Regions from separate parts of the Ensifer sp. ENS02 genome, predicted to be linked through region 3. Evidence: predicted binding sites of a transcription regulator. Region 3 holds the regulator's gene; each other region holds the start of a gene.
What was found. The regulator PhoB, encoded in region 3, activates phosphate uptake and scavenging genes when phosphate is short. The targets are predictions, from matches to a motif close to TGTCATNNANCTGTCAT.

Region 1: IB262_RS03850 (UDP-2,3-diacylglucosamine diphosphatase) is a predicted target of PhoB. The motif match lies at 1,936-1,952, and genes of this name have one in related genera.
Region 2: IB262_RS22645 (DUF1045 domain-containing protein) is a predicted target of PhoB. The motif match lies at 2,755-2,771, and genes of this name have one in related genera.
Region 4: IB262_RS16365 (alkaline phosphatase) is a predicted target of PhoB. The motif match lies at 2,725-2,741, and genes of this name have one in related genera.

What each region holds. Positions count from the first base shown of each region.
Region 1 covers NZ_JACVAO010000001.1:759,931-765,432, forward strand. The annotation lists gene IB262_RS03845 (NADP-dependent malic enzyme) at 1-1,830, opposite strand, end outside; gene IB262_RS03850 (UDP-2,3-diacylglucosamine diphosphatase) at 2,004-2,843, shown strand; gene IB262_RS03855 (MFS transporter) at 2,941-4,161, shown strand; gene dgcA (N-acetyl-D-Glu racemase DgcA) at 4,113-5,096, opposite strand; gene IB262_RS03865 (ABC transporter permease) at 5,336-5,502, shown strand, end outside.
Region 2 covers NZ_JACVAO010000010.1:243,532-249,033, forward strand. The annotation lists gene phnN (phosphonate metabolism protein/1,5-bisphosphokinase (PRPP-forming) PhnN) at 242-826, opposite strand; gene IB262_RS22640 (alpha-D-ribose 1-methylphosphonate 5-triphosphate diphosphatase) at 823-1,962, opposite strand; gene IB262_RS22645 (DUF1045 domain-containing protein) at 1,964-2,671, opposite strand; gene phnE (phosphonate ABC transporter, permease protein PhnE) at 2,798-4,315, opposite strand; gene phnE (phosphonate ABC transporter, permease protein PhnE) at 4,325-5,287, opposite strand; gene phnD (phosphonate ABC transporter substrate-binding protein) at 5,457-5,502, opposite strand, start outside.
Region 3 covers NZ_JACVAO010000003.1:456,066-461,567, forward strand. The annotation lists gene pstA (phosphate ABC transporter permease PstA) at 1-741, shown strand, start outside; gene pstB (phosphate ABC transporter ATP-binding protein PstB) at 755-1,570, shown strand; gene phoU (phosphate signaling complex protein PhoU) at 1,621-2,334, shown strand; gene phoB (phosphate regulon transcriptional regulator PhoB) at 2,537-3,220, shown strand; gene IB262_RS09525 (GcrA family cell cycle regulator) at 3,290-3,811, opposite strand; gene IB262_RS09530 (aspartate aminotransferase family protein) at 4,233-5,432, shown strand.
Region 4 covers NZ_JACVAO010000007.1:137,079-142,580, reverse strand. The annotation lists gene IB262_RS16380 (hypothetical protein) at 1-341, opposite strand, end outside; gene IB262_RS16375 (hypothetical protein) at 583-744, shown strand; gene IB262_RS16370 (amidase) at 1,233-2,543, opposite strand; gene IB262_RS16365 (alkaline phosphatase) at 2,807-4,372, shown strand; gene typA (translational GTPase TypA) at 4,574-5,502, shown strand, end outside.

The DNA of each region.
Region 1 (5,502 bases), on a different contig from region 3:
GTCGGTGAAGAAAGTTGCGCCGCGCTGCGAGATCAGCAGGCTCAAGGCCGAGAAATCGAGCACGCCGTCGCGCTTGCCGATGATCTGCGATACGTCGCGCAGGTGCTTGCTGTAGCGCCCTTCGACGCCGCAGATCAACGCATCGGCTTCGCCGCGCTTGACCGAGAGCGCGCCGATGACGGTCGTGTTGGTGCGCACGATCGTGCGGGCGGCTTCCGGGATGACGCCGAGACGGCCGACGAGGGCAAAATAGTCCTCGACATAGTCGCGGTAGCGCGGATCGCCTTCGGGGTTGACGACCTCGAAATCGACATCCGGACGGATGCGCAGGCCATAGCGACGCAGGCGCGTCTCGATGATCTGCGGACGGCCGATCAGGATCGGTCGGGCCGTGCCTTCTTCGAGCAACACCTGGGCGGCGCGCAGCACGCGTTCGTCTTCGCCTTCGGCAAAGATAACCCGGTTCTTCTGGGCGTTCTTGGCGGCGGCAAAGACGGGCTTCATGATGAAGCCCGAGCGGAAGACGAAGCGGTTCAGCTTGTCGAGATAGGCGTCATAGTCCTGGATCGGACGGGTGGCGACGCCGCTTTCCTCGGCTGCCTTCGCAACCGCCGGCGCGATACGCAGGATAAGGCGCTGATCGAACGGCGAGGGGATCAGGTAGTCCGGGCCGAAGACCGGGGTCTCGCCGGAATAGGCGCGGGCGGCAACATCGGAGGGCTCTTCGCGGGCAAGACCGGCGATGGCGCGTACGGCCGCCATCTTCATTTCTTCGTTGATCGTGCTTGCGCCGCAGTCGAGCGCGCCGCGGAAGATATGCGGGAAGCAGAGAACGTTGTTGACCTGGTTCGGGAAGTCCGAGCGGCCGGTGCAGATCATCGCGTCCGGACGGGCTTGGCGGGCGGCTTCCGGCATGATTTCCGGCGTCGGATTGGCGAGCGCCATGATCAGCGGCTTTTCGGCCATCTGCGCCAGCAGTTCCGGCTTCAGGACGCCGGCGGCCGAAAGGCCGAGGAAGACGTCAGCGCCGCCGGTGCTGTCGGCAAGCACGCGGTTGCTGCTATCCTGCTCGTAGACGGACTTCCATTCGTCCATCAGCACCTCGCGGCCCTTGTAGACGAGGCCTTCGAGGTCATGGACCCAGATGTTTTCGCGCTTGGCGCCGAGCGTCACGAGAAGGTTGAGACAGGCGAGTGCGGCGGCACCTGCGCCCGAGGTGACGATCTTGGCGGTCGCGATGTCCTTGCCGGCGAGTTCGAGGCCGTTGAGGATGGCGGCGGCGACGATGATCGCGGTTCCGTGCTGGTCGTCGTGGAAGACAGGGATCTGCATCTTTTCACGCAGGCGCCGCTCCACCTCGAAACATTCGGGCGCCTTGATGTCTTCAAGGTTGATGCCGCCGAAGGTCGGCTCGAGCGCCGAGATTACGTCGACCATGCGCTCGATGCTCGACGCGTCGATTTCGATGTCGAAGACGTCGATGCCGGCAAACTTCTTGAAGAGGACGGCCTTGCCCTCCATGACGGGCTTGGAAGCCAGCGGACCGATATTGCCGAGACCGAGGACGGCCGTGCCGTTGGAGATGACCGCGACCAGGTTGGCGCGCGCTGTGTAATCGGCGGCTGTTTCCGGATTGTCACGAATGGCGATGCAGGGGGCTGCAACCCCTGGCGAATAGGCAAGAGCCAGGTCGCGCTGGTTGCCAAGCGGCTTGGTGGGCTGGATTTCGAGCTTTCCCGGGCGTGGGTAACGGTGGAAGAAAAGGGCCTGCTGGTCGATGTCGCCGCTGGCCGGACCGGTATGGGATTTCGTCTTGTCGCCCGTATTCATGCTCTCACATTCCTCATTCGTGGTCGTGCCTTTTGGCATGAATTCGAAGCGAGGTACAGTTTTGCAGTGCTGATTTCAGCGGGGGGACCGGTGACGCAATGTTGATGTCATCTTCCTGAAACACGAGTCTGGTTTCACGAAGGCAGAAAGCATAACCTGAAGACGAGGCTCGCATGATGGCGGCGCAGCAAGACAACTCCGTACGAAAGCTCAGGACGTTGTTCATCTCGGACGTCCATCTCGGCTCGAAGGCCGCCAAGACCGACTACCTGCTCGACTTCCTGCGGCATCATGAAGCGGAGACGATCGTTCTGGTCGGCGACATCGTCGACGGCTGGCGGTTGAAGCGCAGCTGGTACTGGCCGCAGAACTGCAACGACGTGGTGCAAAAGCTCCTGCGCAAGGCGCGCAAGGGCGCCCGCATCGTTTACATCCCCGGTAATCACGATGAATTCCTGCGCGACTTTCCGGGCGTGCATTTCGGCGGCATCGAGGTGGCGCAACGCTACATGCACGAGGGGGCCGACGGCCGTAAATATCTCGTGCTGCACGGCGACGAATTCGACGTCGTCGTGCGCAACGCCCGCGTGCTCGCCTATCTCGGCGATTGGGCCTACGACACGGCGATCGCCATCAATATCGGGCTTGCTGCGGTCCGCCGACGTCTCGGCATGCCGTATTGGTCGTTCTCGTCCTGGGCGAAGCTTCAGGTCAAGCACGCCGTCAACTTCATCGGCGAGTTCCAGAAGGTGGTCGCCGAGGAGGCGCGCCGTCACGATGCGCAGGGCGTGATCTGTGGTCATATCCACCATGCTGTCATCGAGGAGATCGGCGACATCCGCTACATCAACACCGGCGACTGGGTGGAAAGCTGCACGGCGATTGCCGAGCACCACGATGGCATGATGGAACTGATCACCTGGCACCAGATGCGCGGCGGCGCCAGCGAAGGCGAAGCCTCTGGTGAAGCGGACAAACTGCTCGCCCAACTGCTGACCCAGCGCGCGGCCTGACCTTCGCGGCGCAGCGATATTCCTGTCGCGAAAACTAGGTTATGGCGAGGAGCGCCCGGCTCGTGCTAGAGATCGGGCACAGCCATCAGGTCAGACGATGATTCCCTTCCAAGCGCCCGCCTATGTGGGCCCTCCGCCGCGCCATTTTGCGCTTCGCATTGCTTTGCTCTTCTGTGCGCCGCTGATCGTCAACGGCTTCGCGATGCCATATTTCCCGATGTGGCTGAGCACGCTGTCGATGAGCGACTTCGAGATCGGCGTCGTTCTGGCGTTGCCGATGTTCGTGCGCGTCATCACGGCGCCGATCGCCGGCGTCATTGCCGATAGGCTCGGCGAGCGGGCGATCGTCCTGATCTGGTCCGGTTTCCTGTCGCTCGCAACGGCCGTGGTTCTGTTCTATTTCCGCGAATTCTGGCCGGTGCTGCTGATCTATACGCTGCAGTCGGCCGTCTATTCTCCCTATGTGCCGATCGTCGAGGCGATCGCGCTTTCAGGCGTGCGGCGCTGGGGCTTCGACTACGCCCATATGCGGCTCTGGGGCTCGGTCGCCTTCATCGGCGCGACGATGCTCGGCGGCTGGATGGTGGGCATCTTCGGCAGCGACATGGTGCTGCCGGCGATGGCGATCGGCTTCGGCCTGACGATCATCATGGCCTATGCCGCGCCACGGGTCGGCAAGCCGAGGCGGCCGTCACCGATCACGGCATTGACGGAGCCGCCGCCGAAGTCGCTGCGGCAGCTCGACCTGCAGCTGCTTCTGATCGGGGTGACGCTGGTCAACGCCAGCCACGCGATGCTCTTTGCCTTCTCGGCGATCTATTGGCAGCACATCGGCTACAGCGGTACCGAGATCGGCCTGCTCTGGAGCGCGGGCGTCGCGGCGGAAGTGACGATGTTCATCTTCGCCAAGGCGATCAGCCGCCGTTTCAGCGTCTGGGTGATGATCCTGTCCGGCTGCTTTCTCGCCGTGGTGCGCTGGATCATCTTCCCGATGGATCTCGGCTTCAGCGGCTATTTCATCCTGCAGTGCTTCCACGCTTTCACCTATGCGATCATGCACACCGGCATGCAGCACAAGCTGGTCGAGCGGGTGGTGGAATCACAGGAAGCGTCGGCGCAGGGGCTCTACTTCTTCTATACCGGTATCTTCACCGCGATCTTCACGTTCCTGTCCGGCTATTTCTACGCTTGGTACGGGGTGAACGGCTTCTATTCAATGTCGGTCGTCGCCTTTGCCGGCTGCTGCTTTGCCGTCACCGCCTGGTATCTTCAACCCCAGAGGCGCGGCTCCGGCGGGAAGACAAGCGAGGCCTCGTAGCGCAGGCCGGGCTCGCGATCCTGCGCCAGCAGCAGCGGCCCGTCGAGATCGACGAAATCCGCGCCTTGCGCCACCAGGATCGCCGGCGCCATCGCGAGCGAACTGCCGACCATGCAGCCGACCATGACCTTGAGCCCGAGCGAGACCGCCTCATCGCGCATGCGCAGTGCCTCGGTCAGGCCGCCGGTCTTGTCGAGCTTGATGTTGACGGCGTCGTAACGCCCGACGAGAGCGGCGAGGTCGCCGGTCGCGTGCACGCTTTCATCAGCGCAGATCGGAACGGGACGGGCGATCGTTGCCAACGCCTCGTCGCGGCCGGCGGGAAGCGGCTGCTCGATCAGGTCGATCCGTTCCTCGGCGCAGATCGCAAAGTGATAGGCAAGCGTTTCGGGCGTCCAGCCCTCGTTGGCGTCGAGGATGATGCGGCTTTCCGGTGCGCCGGCGCGCACCGCACGGATGCGGGCAGCATCATCCGACGTGCCGACCTTGACCTTGAGGAGCGCGCGGTGGGCATATTTGGCGGCCTGCTCGCGCATCGCGTCGGGCTCGGCAAGCGAAAGCGTATAGGCCGTGGTCAATGCTTCCGGTGAAGAAATGCCGGCAAGAACATGGGCCGACTTGTTTTTCTGCTTTGCTTCCAGATCCCACAGCGCGCAATCGACGGCGTTGCGGGCAGCACCCGGCTTCATCTCGCGCTGCAGGTCGGCGCGGCTGAGCCCGGCCTCGATGTGGTGGCGGATGGCGGCGATTTCGGCGAGCACCGTGTCGATTGTCTCGCCGTAGCGGCCGTAGGGAACGCATTCGCCGGAGCCCGTATGGACATCGTCTGCGATGCGGCAAGTGACGACGCTTGCCGTCGTCTTGGAGCCGCGCGAGATCGTAAACGTGCCCGCAATCGGGAAATGTTCCACGGTGGCATCGAGGGAAAGTGACATGAAAGCGTCTCCGGCAGGTAATCTGTTGGCCCGGCGTCATAGCGCCGCAACGTTCGGGTGACAGCAAAGGTGCGAGCCGTTATGACGGTGGAAGGATTTACGAATCTTTACACAGTCGTTGCCTCCGGTCGGACGCGCAACAGTCGTGGTAACACTTTAGGTCTGCTGCACAATCTTGTCCTCAAATCTATCGAGATTGGACGAGTTTTGCAGAGGCAAATCGGGATAACAGAAGACACGTGTCGCAAGCCGCCCGCAAGATGACCGCCGATGTCGCGCTGTCCGAGAGTGGCGGCGGGCGAAGCTATGTCTTCACCGGCACCTGGCGGCACGAGACGGCCGAAGCGATGGCGGCAAAGCTCGACGGCCTTGCGCGCAAGGGCGACGGGGCCGCGCAGTTCGATCT
Region 2 (5,502 bases), on a different contig from region 3:
TTATGGAGCCTGCGGAAAAGGAAAGGGTGATCGGCCGAGTGAAACAGAACGGGGGCTTTGAGGAGATGACCGTAGAACTCTGATTTCTCGGGAATTTCTCACCCCGGGTTCGTCATCACCGCAGGCAAAAAGAAAAGGCCCCGAGCCATGAGGTTCGGAACCTTTGTCTGTGTCCTTGGAATGGGGATCGCGACGCGTGCCCGCGACCCGAAATCCTGCCGGGCCGCGAAAACAGATCACGCTAAACCGCGTGATCCGCCTTAGTGCGCAGCCGTTCAACCACCTCGACGAAGCGATTTCCGGCAATGTCGAGGCGACCGCTGTTGTCGATCACGCTGACATCCGGGCCTGAGGTCACGTCTGGAGCCTGGCGGCTGAGGCGTCGCAAAACTTCCTCTTCACTTTCGCGGCCGCGTTCGGCAAGCCGCTTTGCAAGCACAGGCGTCTCGGCTGTAACAACGACGACGGCGATCTCGCCGAAGGCTTCGCGGAACGCCGGCAGGGCACCACGGCTGCCATTGACGATCGCCGTCATGCCGTCCCTGACATTCCTGAGCACGACGGCGGGGATGCCGTATTTCAGCCCATGCGCATCCCAGAAAACGGCGAAGGCGCCGTCCTTCTGCATCTCGACGAACTCGTCTTCCGAGACGCTTTCATGTACCTCACTGCCGGCATCCGACGGACGGGTAATGACGCGGCGGACGAAATGCACGTCGTGACAATCCGCGAAATGCCGGGCGGCAAAGCCCATGACGCTGTCCTTGCCGGCGCCGCTCGGTCCAACAACGACGACAAGCGCGCCGCCCTGGTTGTTCGCGCTCATGCGACACGCCGTCCTTCGCGCCAGACGGAGCGCACGACCGGGATGCCTTCCTTGCGATGGACGCGAGCGATATCGGCGCGAAGGCCGACGCCGATGCGGCCGCGGTCATCGAGACCGACGGTACGCGCCGGCGTCGACGTCACCATGGCGATTGCCTTTGGCAGGTCGACGGCGTCGAGTTCGTCGGAGAGCACGAAGGGGGCGTGGATCAGACTGAAGGGCACATAGTCCGACGACAGCACGTCGAGCACGCCGCGCTCGGCGAGATCGCGGGCGGCGATGTTGCCGGAGTGCGACTTGCCGCGCACGATGTTCGGCGCGCCCATCAGAACGCTGAGGCCCGCGCGGTGCGACGCCTCGGCGGCCTCGAAGCTCGTCGGGAACTCCGCAAGCTTGATGCCGAAGCCGATCGATTCCTCGACGTGGTCGACGGTCGCGTCGTCATGGCTGGCGATCGTGATGCCGCGGGCCGCACAGGCCTCGGCGAGCGCGGTGCGGTGCGGACCGGCATACTTGGCCGACAACGCCTGCTGCCGCTCGACGAAGCGCGCGAATTCTTCGTCCGAGAAGCCGCGCTTGGCTTTGTAGTAGAGCGTGTACTGGTCCATCGTCTGGAACTGGCGCTGGCCCGGCGCATGGTCCATCAGCGAGACGAGCTTGACCTGCGGATCGTTCTGGAAGTCCTCGTAGTGTTCGAGCACGTCGGACGTTGAAACTTCGCAGCGCAGGTGGATCAGGTGATCGGCGCGAAGGCGACCCTCTTCCTTGGCCTGGGCCAGCGCGTCGGCCATGCTGCGCATCTCGCCCTTCTGGAAGCCGCCATCCTCGTCGGAGCCGAGACGCAGGCAGTCGAAGACCGTGGTGATGCCGGAGGTGACCACCTGTGCGTCATGGGCCTGGATTGCCGCGATCTTCAGCCAGCGCACGCCCGGGCGCGGCGAGTAGTGGGCTTCGAGGTGGTCGGTGTGCAGCTCGATGAGGCCGGGGATCAGATAGTCGCCTTCAAAGTCCTCGCCGCTGGCAACCGTGCCCTCGGAAATGTCGGCAATCTTGCCGTCGCGGATCAGCACCGAACCGTCGAGGATACTATCCTCGAGGACGATGCGGGCGTTGGTCAAAACCTGTTCTTTGCTCATCTCATGCGATCTTTCGTTGGGTGTCGCTGCCGAGCGGCAGCAGGGAGCGGACAGTAAAGGGTGCGCCGCGCTCCGGTTCGACGAAGAGCGCGACTGACGTGACGTGAAGTGGCTTGCCGATATGCTCGGCAAAGGTGGTTTCGAGCGCGGTACGCATCACGCCGCTGGTTTCCGTGGGCACCGGGCCAGTCAAGGTCAGGTGGAACTGGAACTCTTCGAAAACATAGGGATAGCCCCATTCTTTGAGGTAGCGCCTCTGGCGCTCAGGCAGGCTGTTTGGCTTGCGGCGGGCAAAGTCGGCGTCCGACAGCGGCGCGCGGAACGGGTCGAAGCGGTGAACGGCGTCTTCGGCCAAATCCAGCAGGTCGACGCAAGGCGCGGACGGCACGAGTGCGAAGAACGGGCCCAACTGGTGCAGCACGATTTCGGGGATCTCGAACGGGTCGAGGTCGGCGGCAAAGCACTCGAAAATACTTAGGAGCTCGTCTTCGTCCCGGCCTTCGGCAAGCTCGAAGGGAGCCTTGAGCGTACCGTGGAAACCGTAGCGCCGCGGGTCAGCCGTCAATGTGCGTTGCGTCTCTTCGTCAATCCCGGCGATCGTCGGAAGCGTGAGGTCCTCACCGGTAAAGGCGTCGCGCCCCAGCCAACGGGACGCGACCTGCGACAGCCGGTCGTCCGCCGGCGGCGCGAAATAGATGGCATAACGCACGGTCTTCACTTTCTTGTAGCGACCGGTCCGCCGGGCGGCGGATCGATTGTTTGCGGGATGCGATGCGCAGCTAGCCGATTTCCATGACAACATCATGATGGCGGACACGCAAATGCTTGGCTGTCGTCAATGTGCCTTGCTGCCCATCAGGCGCGAACGGCACGCGTTCGAGATGCTGTCGAAAATAAAGACAACCAGCAAGATCAGAAGCACCATATAGGCGACATTTTCCCAATCGGAATTGGTACGCATCGCTTCCCAGAGTTTGAGGCCGATACCGCCGGCGCCGACGGCGCCGATGATCGTCGCCGAGCGAGTGTTCGATTCCCAGAAGTAGAGCGCCTGGCTGGCAAAAACCGGCAGCACCTGCGGAAGCACGCCGAAGCGCTGCACGGCAAGCGGCGTCGCTCCGACCGACTTCACGCCCTCGCGCTGCTTGTCATCGATGTTTTCCAGCGCCTCGGAATAGAGTTTGCCGAGCGTACCGGTGTCGGTGAAGAAGATCGCGGAGATGCCGGCAAGCGGTCCGGGGCCGAAGGCGCGGGTGAAGAACAGTGCCCAGATGAACATGTCCACCGACCGCAGGAAGTCGAAGAAGCGCTTGACCACCTGGTTGGTCAGGAAGCTCGGCGTGATGTTTCTGGCGGCAAGGAAGCAGAGCGGGAAGGCGATCAGCGACGCAAAGAGCGTGCCGACGAAAGCCATGACGACCGTCTGCAACAGCTTCGTCCAGACGTCCAGATGCTGCCATTCGGCGTTATAGAGGATGTTGTTCCAGGCGAGCGAAAGGTTCGAACGCGTCGGGTCGATCTGTTCGCCGGATGTGATGAGCGCGACGACCTCGCCATAGCTTTTGCCGAAGAATGGCGAGTTGGTGTCGAACAGGAAGTTCGCCCAACCGAAGAAGCGGTTGCGGACGGAAACCTCGTCGCCTTCCACTTCAGCCCACCCGGTGGCGCCAAAGGCAAGCACGATCTTTTCGCCTGGCCGCTTCTGTGTCGCCCAGGCGGGCAGTTGGCCCTGCGGCCTCACCGTGTCGACGCCGTCTACGGTCATCACAAACGTGTCGCCGCCATGGGTAGCCTTCACCAGGCCATCGGCGATCTCGATCCTGGTCGAGCGGTCGTAGGTTACGACGACGCGCGTCAGCACGTCTTCCGTCCGGGTTTCGATACGGTTCTGCGTTTCGGCAGCGGCTGTGCCACCGAGCGCGGAGCCGGGCGCCATGAAGCTGAACGACGAGCTTGCCTTCGGCTTGACCGCCTGCGCGGTGGAGGCCGGTATCTCGACCTGGCGCGTCACCGTCTGCCTGTCGAGCTCCACCCAATCCGGATTGGGATTGGGCCCGAGCGGCGAATTGCGCTGATAGTTGAGACGCATCGTACGGTCGGGGGCGACGTGGATTTCCGGGCGTACCTCATAGGAAACCCAGTCGGCGAGGTAGGTGCCGGCGATGCCCCAATTGGCATTGCCGAGCACGTGGCCGATCGAGAAGAACCACCAGCTGAAGATGAGGTAGACGACGACGCCGCCGGCGATGGCTGCGGTGCGCACGCGGCTGGAGGTCGAGGATTTGAGGAGGTCGGGATGGCGGCTCGCGATCGCGTCCATTTCCATCGGGTTCAATCGTGTGGTCGTGGTCATGGTACGCACCTACTGGGCAAGCTGGAAGGCCTGCTCGCCAACGAGGCGGCGGCGAAGCCAGGCGGAAAACTGGTCGACGGCAAAAATGGTCGCAAACAGCAGGAGGACGATTGCAAGGGTCTTGGCCTGGTGTCCCTGGCCGATCGAAAGGCGCAGCAATTCGCCGATGCCGCCGCCACCGACGGCGCCGATGATCGTCGAGGCGCGCACGTTGATCTCGAGGCGCAGCAGGAAATAGCTGGTGAAATTGGGCAGCACCTGCGGCACCATGCCGAACCAGACGCGCTCGATCCAGTTGCCGCCGGCAGCCCGCAGGCCCTCGTCCGGCTTCATGTCGGCGTTTTCGACCACTTCATAAAAGAGCTTGCCGAGCGCGCCGATCGTGTGGATCGAGACCGCGGCGATCGCCGGAATGGGGCCGAGCGAGAGGATCGCGAGGAAGAAGCCGGCGATCACCACCTCCGGAAATGCCCGGAGAACTTCCATGATGCGGCGAACGATGCCGCGGATCCACGGATTGGGCATCAGGTTGCGCGCGGCAAGGAAGCAGAGCACGAAACCGAGGGCCGTACCGATCACCGTCGAGAAGATCGCGATGTTCACGGTCTCCAGCATCTTGTGCACGTATTCGGGGATGTAGAAGCTTTCGGTCAGGTACAGCCGGCCCTCGGGGTAGTTGTACTTGAAGCTGCCATCGTCATAGGGCGAGGGCAGGTCGAACATGGCGCGGAAAATTTCTAGCCCGTCGCGCGGCGCGAGATCGCCGACGAAATCGAAGAAATGCGGCAAACGGTCGAAGAACTTGCCGGCATTGGAATCGTTGGCGAACCAGAGCGAGCCCGATAGCGCCAGGAGGAGAACGCCGAAGCCAAGCCAGGAATAGAGCCGGCGGCGGGAACTGAGTTCCTGCCAGTGACGCTCGATGACGGCGCCGTTGTCGCTCAGATGTCGCGGGAGCAGGGAAGTTGCCATGACCGTTCCGGCTTTCGCCGGCCTCTTGAGCATTTCCAGGTAAAGTGCGAAGCGGTTTTCCGCCCCGGAAATGCGTGAAAACAATGCGGCGAAGGATGCGAAAGCACCCCTTCAAACAGTGAAACGCTGGCCGTTTGGGCGGCCAGCGTTCCCGAGTGGTGCGGGTCTATCAGCCGCCGATCGTCGCCTTGCGGGCGTCGATGATCGGCTTGTAG
Region 3 (5,502 bases):
ATCCTGAAGAAGAGCTTCAACACCGGCATCTTCACCTTTGGCGCCTCCAGCCGTCCCGAAGCGGCAGGCGTCGGCGTCGCGGCCCTCGGTTCGCTCTACATGATGCTGATCGTGCTGGTGCTGTCGCTTCCGATCGGCGTCGCCGCCTCGATCTACCTCGAGGAGTTTGCGCCGAAGAACCGGCTGACCGACCTGATCGAGGTCAACATCAACAACCTCGCGGCCGTTCCGTCGATCGTCTACGGCCTCCTGGGTCTCGCCGTCTTCATCAACTTCGCCGGCATGCCGCGCTCGGCAGCCGTCGTCGGTGGCTTCGTGCTGACGTTGATGACCCTGCCGACGATCATCATCGCCACCCGTGCGGCGTTGAAGGCGGTCCCGCCGTCGATCCGCTCGGCGGCCCTCGGTCTCGGTGCGTCGAAGATGCAGACCATCTTCCACCACGTGCTGCCGCTGGCGATGCCGGGCATCCTGACCGGCACCATCATCGGTCTTGCCCACGCGCTTGGTGAAACCGCGCCGCTGCTCCTGATCGGCATGGTCGCCTTCGTCGTCGATTTTCCCGGTTCGCCGATGGAACCGTCGACGGCACTGCCGGTGCAGATCTACATGTGGGCCAACGAGGCGGAACGCGCCTTCGTCGAGCGCACCTCCGGCGCAATCATCATTCTTCTCATCTTCCTGGTCGTCATGAACCTTGGAGCCATTCTGTTGCGACGTCGCTTTGAGCGCCGCTGGTAGTGAGGTAATTACTATGAACATCATGTCAGAAGCAGCAGTCGAGAAGGCTCTGGATCAGAAAATGAACACCGTGCCCTACAAGATGATCGGCAAGGATGTGTCGGTCTATTACGGCGAGAAGCGTGCGCTTTTCGACGTCAACCTCAACATCCGCGAGAACACGGTCACGGCGCTGATCGGTCCTTCGGGTTGCGGCAAGTCGACCTTCCTGCGCACGCTGAACCGCATGAACGACACGATCGAGAACTGCCGCGTCACCGGCAAGATCACGCTCGACGAGGACGACATCTACGACCCGACGATCGACGTCGTCGAGCTTCGCGCCCGCGTCGGCATGGTCTTCCAGAAGCCGAACCCGTTCCCGAAGTCGATCTACGACAACGTCGCCTACGGTCCGCGGATTCACGGACTTGCGCGCACCAAGGCCGACTTTGACGAAGTGGTCGAGACCAGCCTGCAGAAGGCCGGTCTGTGGAACGAGGTAAAGGACCGTCTGCAGGAGCCCGGCACCGGCCTTTCCGGTGGTCAGCAGCAGCGCCTCTGCATCGCACGCGCCGTCGCCGTGAGCCCGGAAGTCATCCTCATGGACGAGCCGTGCTCGGCTCTCGATCCGATCGCGACGGCCAAGGTCGAAGAGCTCATCCACGAGCTGCGCACGAACTTCACGATCGTCATCGTGACCCACTCGATGCAGCAGGCCGCCCGCGTTTCGCAGCGCACCGCCATGTTCCACCTCGGCAATCTCGTCGAGGAGAACGACACCGACAAGATGTTCACCAATCCGGATGACCAGCGCACCCAGGATTACATCATGGGCCGCTTCGGCTGAGGCCGCATAAGGCTGCAACAGTAACTGCAAAGCGCCCGTAAGGATCGACGATCATGTCCATGCATATCATGTCCGCCTATGACGAAGAACTGAAGTACCTGACGCGCCGCATCTCGGAGATGGGCGGCCTCGCCGAACAGATGGTCGCCGAGTCCGTTCGCGCGCTGGTCAACTCCGACCTGGCTCTCGCACAGAAGGTGATCTCGGACGACACCGTCCTCGACGACGCCGAGCGCCAGATCGGTGAGAAGGCGATCGTCACGATCGCCAAGCGTCAGCCGGTCGCCGCCGACCTGCGTGAGATCATGGGGTCGATCCGCATCGCCTCCGATCTGGAGCGCGTCGGCGACCTCGGCAAGAACACCGCCAAGCGCGTGATCGCGGTCGCCGGCTCCGGCATTCCGCGCAAGCTCGCCCGTGGCCTCGAGCATCTGGCAGAGCTCGCTCTCGTCCAGCTCAAGGAAGTGCTCGACGTCTACGCCTCGCGCTCGCCGGAAAAGGCCAACAGCATCCGCGAGCGTGACGAGGAGATCGACGCGATCTACACCTCGCTGTTCCGCGAGCTCTTGACCTACATGATGGAAGATCCGCGCAACATCACGCCCTGCACGCATCTTCTGTTCTGCGCCAAGAACATCGAGCGCATCGGCGACCACGCGACCAATATCGCTGAGACGATCTATTACATGGCGACGGGTGCTCAGCCGGAAGGCGAGCGTCCGAAGGATGACACCACGTCGACGCTGGGCTCGGTCAACGACTGAGCGCCAAGCGCGCCGTAAGCATGCATGCCCCTTGAAATCTGATCCGGTCGCGGCTTCGGTCGCGGCCCCGAATTCCTGTATCTGAAGCATGCGGTTTTCGCCCCGCCTTTGAAAACGGCGGATGTGCTCCAGATTTAGAGTGTCTGAGCGCCGGCCGGGCCGATGAGCCCAAAGGCCGCCCGCGGTAAGGAGACGTTACCTGATGTTGCCAAAAATCGCCGTAGTCGAAGACGAAGAGGCGCTGAGCGTTCTGCTGCGTTACAATCTGGAAGCCGAGGGCTTCGACGTCGATACGATCCTGCGGGGCGACGAGGCGGAGATCCGGCTTCAGGAGCGGCTGCCCGACCTGCTTATCCTCGACTGGATGCTGCCCGGTGTTTCCGGCATTGAACTTTGCCGTCGGCTGCGCCAGCGTCCGGAGACCGAACGTCTGCCGATCATCATGCTGACGGCGCGAGGCGAGGAAAGCGAGCGCGTCCGGGGTCTGGCGACGGGTGCCGACGACTACGTGGTCAAGCCCTTCTCGACGCCGGAGCTGATGGCGCGCGTCAAGGCGATGCTGCGCCGGGCAAAGCCCGAGGTGCTCTCGACGCTGCTTCGCTGCGGCGACATCGAACTCGACCGCGAGACCCACCGCGTTCATCGCCGCAGCCGCGAAGTGCGCCTCGGCCCGACCGAGTTCCGTCTTCTGGAGTTCCTCATGTCCTCGCCGGGCCGCGTCTTCTCTCGCTCGCAGCTTCTGGATGGCGTCTGGGGGCATGACATCTATGTCGACGAGCGCACCGTCGACGTGCATGTCGGTCGTCTGCGCAAGGCTCTGAACTTCTCGAACATGCCCGACGTCATCCGCACCGTTCGCGGCGCCGGCTATTCGCTCGAAAGCTGAGCGGTCTGAAAGTCGCCAACAAAAAAAGGGGCCGATCGGCCCCTTCCTTTATCAATGCGGTCCAGCTTCTTAGCGAGCCCTGCGGCGCTCCCCCGACGGCTGGTAGGCCAGCCGAGCATGGAAGGTGCAGTAAGGCGAGGCTTCCGGGGAATCGTTGCCGCAGAAGTGAAACTCTTCCTTCAGCGGGTCGCCGATCGGCCACTTGCAGGTGCGCTCGGTGAGCTGGGTCAGCTCGAGGCGGCGCGACATCGGCACGACAACGTCGGTGCGGGTGCTGAAATCCTGCTCGGCAACGAGATCGACTTCGATTTCTTCCTTGAGAACGACAGCGCCGGCCGCGCGTGCAACCGGGCGGGTCGAAACGCGCGAAGCGTAGTTCGGTGCGCGCGGTGCCGAAGTCGGGCGCTTCGGACGGGCTGCCGTCGTGGTGCTGCCGCCGGCCTTGGCGCGACCTGGCAGGCTCAGGCGGTGAACCTTGCCGATGACAGCGTTACGGCTGACGCCGCCGAGCTGTGCCGCGATCTGGCTTGCGCTCAGGCCCTCGGACCAAAGCTTCTTCAGTTTCTCCACCCGCTCGTCAGTCCAGTTCATTTCTGCACTCTCCGTTCTCAGCGTTGGGGATGGCAGAATCCCTCACCGCACCCCGGCTAAACCCCGGGGTTGCAAACGCGATAACTCTTTTGGTGACTAGGTCCGCCGCATGCGTCTAGTAATTGAATGTTAACGTACTGACCGCTGGACTCTGTGGCAAGAGTCCCGGGAATCAGGCCGAATCGATTTCGTAGTTTTCCCCAACTTGCTTGGCCAGCGTTGCATTTTTGCAAGCCCTCCCGGACGATTTTTCTGCTGCCAGGAATCGACCCTTCATGTTGCGCTGCAAGGCTTGGTTTTGTTGACATTGCAGCGCGAAATGGGAATAGTGCCTGCGCCGCCGAAAGGCGGCATTTTTGATTTTTATCGGCCCGCGTGAGGCGCGGGATCGATGTCGATCTGGAGTGAAGGAGAGCCTCGCATGACTGCAACCACGCCGCTTTACGATACCTACATGCGCGCGCCGTTGCGTTTCGAGCGAGGAGAGGGCGCCTGGCTGATCGCTGAAGACGGCACGCGTTATCTCGATTTCGGTGCCGGCGTTGCCGTGAACTCGCTCGGCCACGCGCACCCGCACCTGGTCGAAGCGCTGAAGGCGCAGGCCGACAAGGTCTGGCACCTGTCCAACCTTTATGAAATTGCGGGCCAGGAAAGCCTCGGCCGCCGGCTGACGGCGGTGACCTTTGCCGACAAGGTCTTCTTCACCAATTCGGGCGCGGAAGCGCTGGAATGCGCCATCAAGACGGCACGGCGTTACCACTTCTCCAAGGGCCACCCGGAGAAGTTCCACGTCATCACCTTCGAAGGCGCCTTCCACGGCCGCACGATCGCGACGATCGCCGCCGGTGGTCAGCAGAAATACATCGAAGGTTTCGGGCCGAAGGCGCCGGGCTTCTACCAGGTTCCGTTCGGCGACATCGCCGCGGTCAAGAATGCGATTACCGAGGAAACCGCAGCGATCCTGATCGAGCCGATCCAGGGCGAGGGCGGCATCCGTCCGGCGACCAAGGAGTTCATGCAGGAACTGCGCGCGCTCTGCGACGAGTTCGGCCTGCTCTTGATCCTCGATGAGGTCCAGACCGGCGTCGGCCGCACCGGCAAGCTGTTTGCCCATGAATGGGCGGATATCCGTCCGGATATCATGGCGGTCGCCAAGGGTATCGGCGGTGGCTTCCCGTTCGGCGCCTGCCTCGCGACTGAGGAAGCCGCATCTGGTATGGTGGCGGGCACGCATGGCTCCACATATGGCGGCAACCCACTGGCCATGGCCGTCGGCAACGCCGTGCTCGACGTCGTTCTGGCCGACGGATTCCTGACGCATGTGCGCGATGTCGCGCTGGTCTTCCGCCAGGGCCTTGCGTCGCTCAAGGACCGTTTCCCTGATGTCATCGAGGACATCCGCGGCGACGGTTTGATGCTGGGCATCAAGGTGAAGGGCCCTTCGGCCGATCTGCTGAAGGAAATCCGCGCCGAAAAGCTCCTGGCCGTGCCGGCGGGCGAAAATGTCCTGCGTCTGCTGCCGCCGCTGACCGTGACGGCGGAAGAGGCGCGCGAGGGGCTCGCACGTATCGAACGCGCCGCCGAGGCGGTTCGCAAGGCAAGCGGCAACGCCGCGGCCTGAAGGTAGCGACCCAGGGCCGACTAAGGCGTTAGAATGACCTCCGTGCGGGCACGTCGATAGCGTGCCGCAC
Region 4 (5,502 bases), on a different contig from region 3:
GTGCGGATTTCGGCGATCGTTTCGGGGAGCAGGTAGCGACCGCTGGCAATCGCGGGGGGCGCTGCGAGCGGCGGATCGATATGAGCGTGTGGGGCAAGCCCGTCCGGGCCGCCATTGCTGCTAAGCCACTTGAGGAACGTTTCACGCTCGGTGGGGCTTGCCTTGGTCCAGGAATTCTTGAGCTTGTCGAGGCGCGTGCGCTCGTCCTTAAGCCCTGCCGCGATAAGCGCCTTGCGCAGCGACGGGATACGGCCGGCGATCAGATCCGCATGGATGTCGGGAAAATCGAGTTTCAGGCGCTGCACGTCCGCGGTTTCGTCGCTCTTGGTTTTCTTCGACATGCTCATTCCCGCGTCGTTCGTCGGCGACATGCTCTAGCGTGCTCGTGCGCCCGGCGCGAGCGAAATAGGTCGCTTTCCTCTATCCTTTGTCAGTCGACCCCGTTAGGGAGCGCATGGAGAATAACGCGACGCTGCGTGCTGTGCTCTTCGCCTGATGTCATGCATCCAGCTTTACGCAAGTCCCTTCGCCTATAGTCGCCTCAATGGCCGGGATGTGACACGGCGAATGAAGGACAATGATATGTCAAACGATATCGAGCATTACCGCGACCCATCCGACAAGATGGTTGCCCTCTATCTCGCGAACAATGACGGCGACGAACTGACCGATGTCTTGGTCGCCGCGCTTGAAGATGCCTTCCGCATCCTCCGTGACGAGATCTCCGGCGAAACGATGCATTGAGCGGAGCGCGTCTCCTCCACGAACTATTTTTCGAACGTAATCCACCATCGGTTGCGAATCGAATCAGGGATGTCCTGTTTTGACCGGGTTCCAATCGGCGACGCGTCGGATGTCGGGAGAGTTCGCGGCCACGTATCGCTTGCGCTAGGGGAGACGCACAAGCATGACATTTTCGATCTGGCATACGGTCATAGCGCTGCTGATTATCGGCGCACCGGTCTGGCTGATCCTTCGGGCCTCGAAGCGCTCACGCTAAAGCGCGTCGCAGATCAAGTCTGCTTCATCGCATATCGCTGTCGCAAAATCGGCGCGCACATCGCTCGGCATGCTTGGCGCATCAAGGCGCGAGCGACTGGCCTTAGAGAACAAGGCGTTGCGGGGTTCCGATTTCAATGGGATCCATGCCCGCTTGATGTCCTTCGACGACGACTGCCGAACCGGCCTGCTTGCAGGCCGGTGATTCATTCGATGACCATCGGGCGCGCCGTTCAAGCTTCCTGAAGCAGCGCCTCGGCTGAAAGGGCTGACGCCAGTACGGTCGCATCGGTTCCGTTTCTCCCAACCAGCATCAGTCCGGCCGGCCGCACAAGGCCTGGCATCGGCAGGGTGATAGCGGTGAGATCGAACTGGTTGGCGACTTGGCAGTTGCGCAGCAGCAGGCTCTCCACGCGGTCGTATTCCGCCGCGTCGGTGTCGACGCTTGCGATGGACACGGCCGCAATCGGCGTCGTCGGCAGTGCGATGAGATCGTAGGGCGAGAGCCGCTCGTCCATGGCGGCGGCGAGCGCATGCCGGGTTTGCAGCAGGGCCGAGATCGCCGCGTCGGGCACCAAAAGGCGGCGGCGAAGCGAGAACTTGACCCTTTCGTCGACTGGGACGGCCGCATCACCCAGCCATCCGGCGTGGATACGGCTTGCCTCCAGGCCCGCAATCGAGCCGATCCGCGTCGCTTGGCCGAGCTTCTCGATCAAGTCATCGATGGTGCAGTCGACGATCTCAGCACCCGCTTTGGCCAGTCGGTCGAGGCTTGCCGCAAAGGCGTCGGCGACTTCGGGGGAGAGGTCTTCAAACAGCCTGCCACGGGGGATGCCGATACGAAGACCCGCGACAGGGCGGGCGACAAGCGGCCTTGGCTGCTCGCCGGCCATCACAGCATCGGTCGCTGCACAATCGGCAACGGTCCGGGCGAGCGGTCCGAGCGAATCCAGAACCGGCGAGAGCGGAAAGGCGCCATCGAGCGGGATGCGGCTGGCTGTCGGCTTGAAGCCGACAATGCCGTTCAGCGCCGCGGGGATGCGGATCGAGCCACCGGTATCTGAACCGATGGCAATATCACAGGTGCCTTCTGCTGCCGACACGCCAGCGCCCGAGGATGAACCGCCGGGGATCAGGCTTTCGTCGGTGGCGTTGCCGGGTACCGGGTAGTGCGGATTGAGGCCGACGGCCGTAAACGCGAATTCGGTCATATGCGTCTTGCCGATAATGACCGCACCGGCAGCACGCAGCCGCTGGACAACGAGCGCGTCTTTTTGGGCCGGCGGCGCGTCGCGGCGGATGATGGAGCCGGCAAGCGTCGGTTCGCCGGCGATATCCAACAGGTCCTTGATTGAAACGATCTTGCCGTCGAGCGGCCCAAGGCTGTCCCCCGCCTGCCGGCGGCGGTCGGCCGCGTCTGCCTCGCTCCGCGCGCGCTCTTCGTAGAGCCGGACAAAAGCCTTTTCCTCGTGCCGGCGATCGTTGAGCCGGCTCAGGATCTGTTCCAGGCGGTCGCGGACGGAGACGTTGGCGGCATGGGACACGATGATCACCTGTCAATTTGTGTGGCCACCGAACGGGGGCAGGAGGCGGGTTCGTTGCCCGGATTCACCAAGGCCAACGCTGATCGCCTTTGATAACAGCATTGGCGGCGTTTGCCATCGTCCCATTGTCGCCGCGGCCAGCTCCGGCCTTCACCGAACTGTCGCCAAACCGTTCAAATAGTTTCATGCGGCTGTTACGTCGCTGACACCCAGATGACCAAAGGTCCGGCACGCGCGGTGGCGCTGCCGAATCGGAGGTCTGTTTGGCCGATATCCTCAAGACGCTTTCGAGGCGTTCTTTCCTGCTTTCCGCCGGTGCCGCGGGCTTCGTGGCCTCATCCGGTCTTGCGACACCCTTTTATGCACGCGGCTACGGCCGGCCGGAATTCATTCACGGCGTGCAATCGGGCGATGTCGATACGTCCTCCGGCATGATCTGGACACGGGTGGATCGCCCGTCGAAGGTGTCGGTCGAATACTCGACCACCGAGAGCTTCTCCAACCCCCTTCGCCTTGCCGATCTGACGGCGACGCCGCAGACGGATTGCGCGATCAAATGTTCGCTCGACGGGCTGCTGCCGGACCAGGATATTTTCTACCGCTTCACCGCCACGGATCTCTACGACGTCAACCGCGTCTCCGCGCCGGTCACCGGCCGGTTTCGCACCGCCCCCTTGCGCAAGCGCTCGATCCGCTTCGTCTGGTCTGGCGACACGGCCGGGCAGGGCTGGGGCATTGATGATGTCGGCATGAAGACCTATTCGACCATGCGCCAGCACGAGCCGGACTTCTTCATTCATTCCGGTGACACGATCTATGCCGATAACCCGATCCCTGACGAGATAGCGCTACGTGATGGCGGTGTCTGGAAGAACCGCGTGGTGACGCATGAGAAGCGTGACGTGGCGCGGACGCTGGAAGAATATCGCGGGCAATGGAAATACAATCTGCTCGACGAGCATGTGAGGCAACTCAACGCCGTGTGCCCCACTTTCTATCAATGGGACGACCACGAGGTGCTGAACAACTGGTCGGCCTCGACCGACCTGCGCGACGACGCGCGCTATCCGGAAAAGGATGTTGCCGTCTATGCCGAGCGGGCGGCGCGGGCGTTCCACGAGATGACGCCGATCCGCATGCCGGCAACGCAGCCCGGCCGCATCTTCCGCAAGATCGGCTATGGTCCGTTGCTCGACGTGTTCTTCGTTGACCTCAGATCCTATCGCGGCGCCAATCAGGGAGAAGACGGCGGCGGCGCCCTGTTCGGCTGGCGGCAGGTCGACTGGCTTAAGCGCGAACTTGCTGCCTCGCGGGCCACCTGGAAGGTGATCGCCTGCGACATGCCGATCGGTCTCGTCGTCTGGGACGATTACACCAACCGGCGCGGCTCGGACGCGATCGCCAATGGCGACAACGGTCCGCCCGCGGGGCGCGAACGCGAATTTGCCGATCTCTTGCGCTTCGTCCGCGACAACGGCATCGACAACCTCGTCTGGCTGACGGCGGACGTGCACTACACCGCCGCGCATCACTACGATCCCGCGCGCGGCGCATTCAAGGATTTCACGCCGTTCTGGGAGTTCGTGTCCGGTCCACTGCATTCCGGCACCTATGGGCCGAAGGAGCTCGACATGACCTTCGGGCCGGAGGTTCGCTTCATCAAGGCATCCGGCGGCGGCATCGACCAGAACCTGCCGCCATCGGCTGGTCTGCAGTTTTTCGGCATCGTCGATATCAACGGCCAGACGCAGCAGATGACGGTGCGGCTGATGGACCGGCAGGACCAGGAACTCTGGCGCGTGACGCTCGATCCGGCCGCAATTGCATGAGGAATTCGGTCGCGGCCAACAGCTTTGCAAACGGCGTTCGTGAGACCCCTGACGAGTGCAAACCCATGGCCTACCGGCATTTGAACACGACGCTCATGCGCGCGCCCCCCTTTCGCAATCGCAAAAAAACCTGTATGAGCGCGACCATTGAAAAAGCGGCGTGGCCCATCGGGGCTTGCCCTGAACCTTCCGAGACGAAAAATGAGCATTCGTAACATCGCGATTATCGCGCACGTCGACCATGGGAAAACGACCCTTGTTGACGAGCTCCTGAAGCAGTCGGGCTCGTTCCGCGAAAACCAGCGCGTTGCCGAACGCGTCATGGACTCCAACGACATCGAAAAAGAACGCGGCATCACCATCCTCGCCAAGGCGACTTCGGTCGAATGGAAGGGCGTGCGCATCAACATCGTCGACACCCCCGGCCACGCCGACTTCGGCGGTGAAGTCGAGCGCATCCTGTCGATGGTGGACGGCGCCATCGTTCTCGTCGACGCTTCCGAGGGCCCGATGCCGCAGACGAAGTTCGTCGTCGGCAAGGCGCTGAAGGTCGGCTTGAAGCCGATCGTCGCGATCAACAAGATCGACCGCCCGGACGGCCGCCACGAAGAAGTCATCAACGAAGTCTTCGACCTCTTCGCCAACCTCGACGCCTCTGACGAGCAGCTCGACTTCCCGATCCTCTACGGTTCGGGCCGCGATGGCTGGATGAACGTCAACCCGGAAGGTCCGAAGGACCAGGGCATGGCGCCGCTGCTCGACCTGGTGCTGCAGCACGTGCCGGAGCCGACGGTTGCCGAAGGCCCGTTCCGTATGATCGGCACGATCCTCGAAGCCAACCCCTTCCTCGGCCGCATCATCACCGGTCGCGTTCACTCGGGCACCGTCAAGCCGAACCAGGCCGTCAAGGTTCTCGGCCAGGATGGCAAGCTGCTTGAAACCGGCCGTATCTCGAAGATCCTCGCCTTCCGCGGCATCGAGCGTCAGCCGATCGAAGAAGCGCAGGCAGGCGACATCGTTGCGATCGCCGGCCTTACCAAGGGCACCGTCGCCGACACCTTCTGCGATCCGTCGGTCGCCGAAGCGCTGACCGCGCAGCCGATCGACCCGCCGACCGTCACCATGTCCTT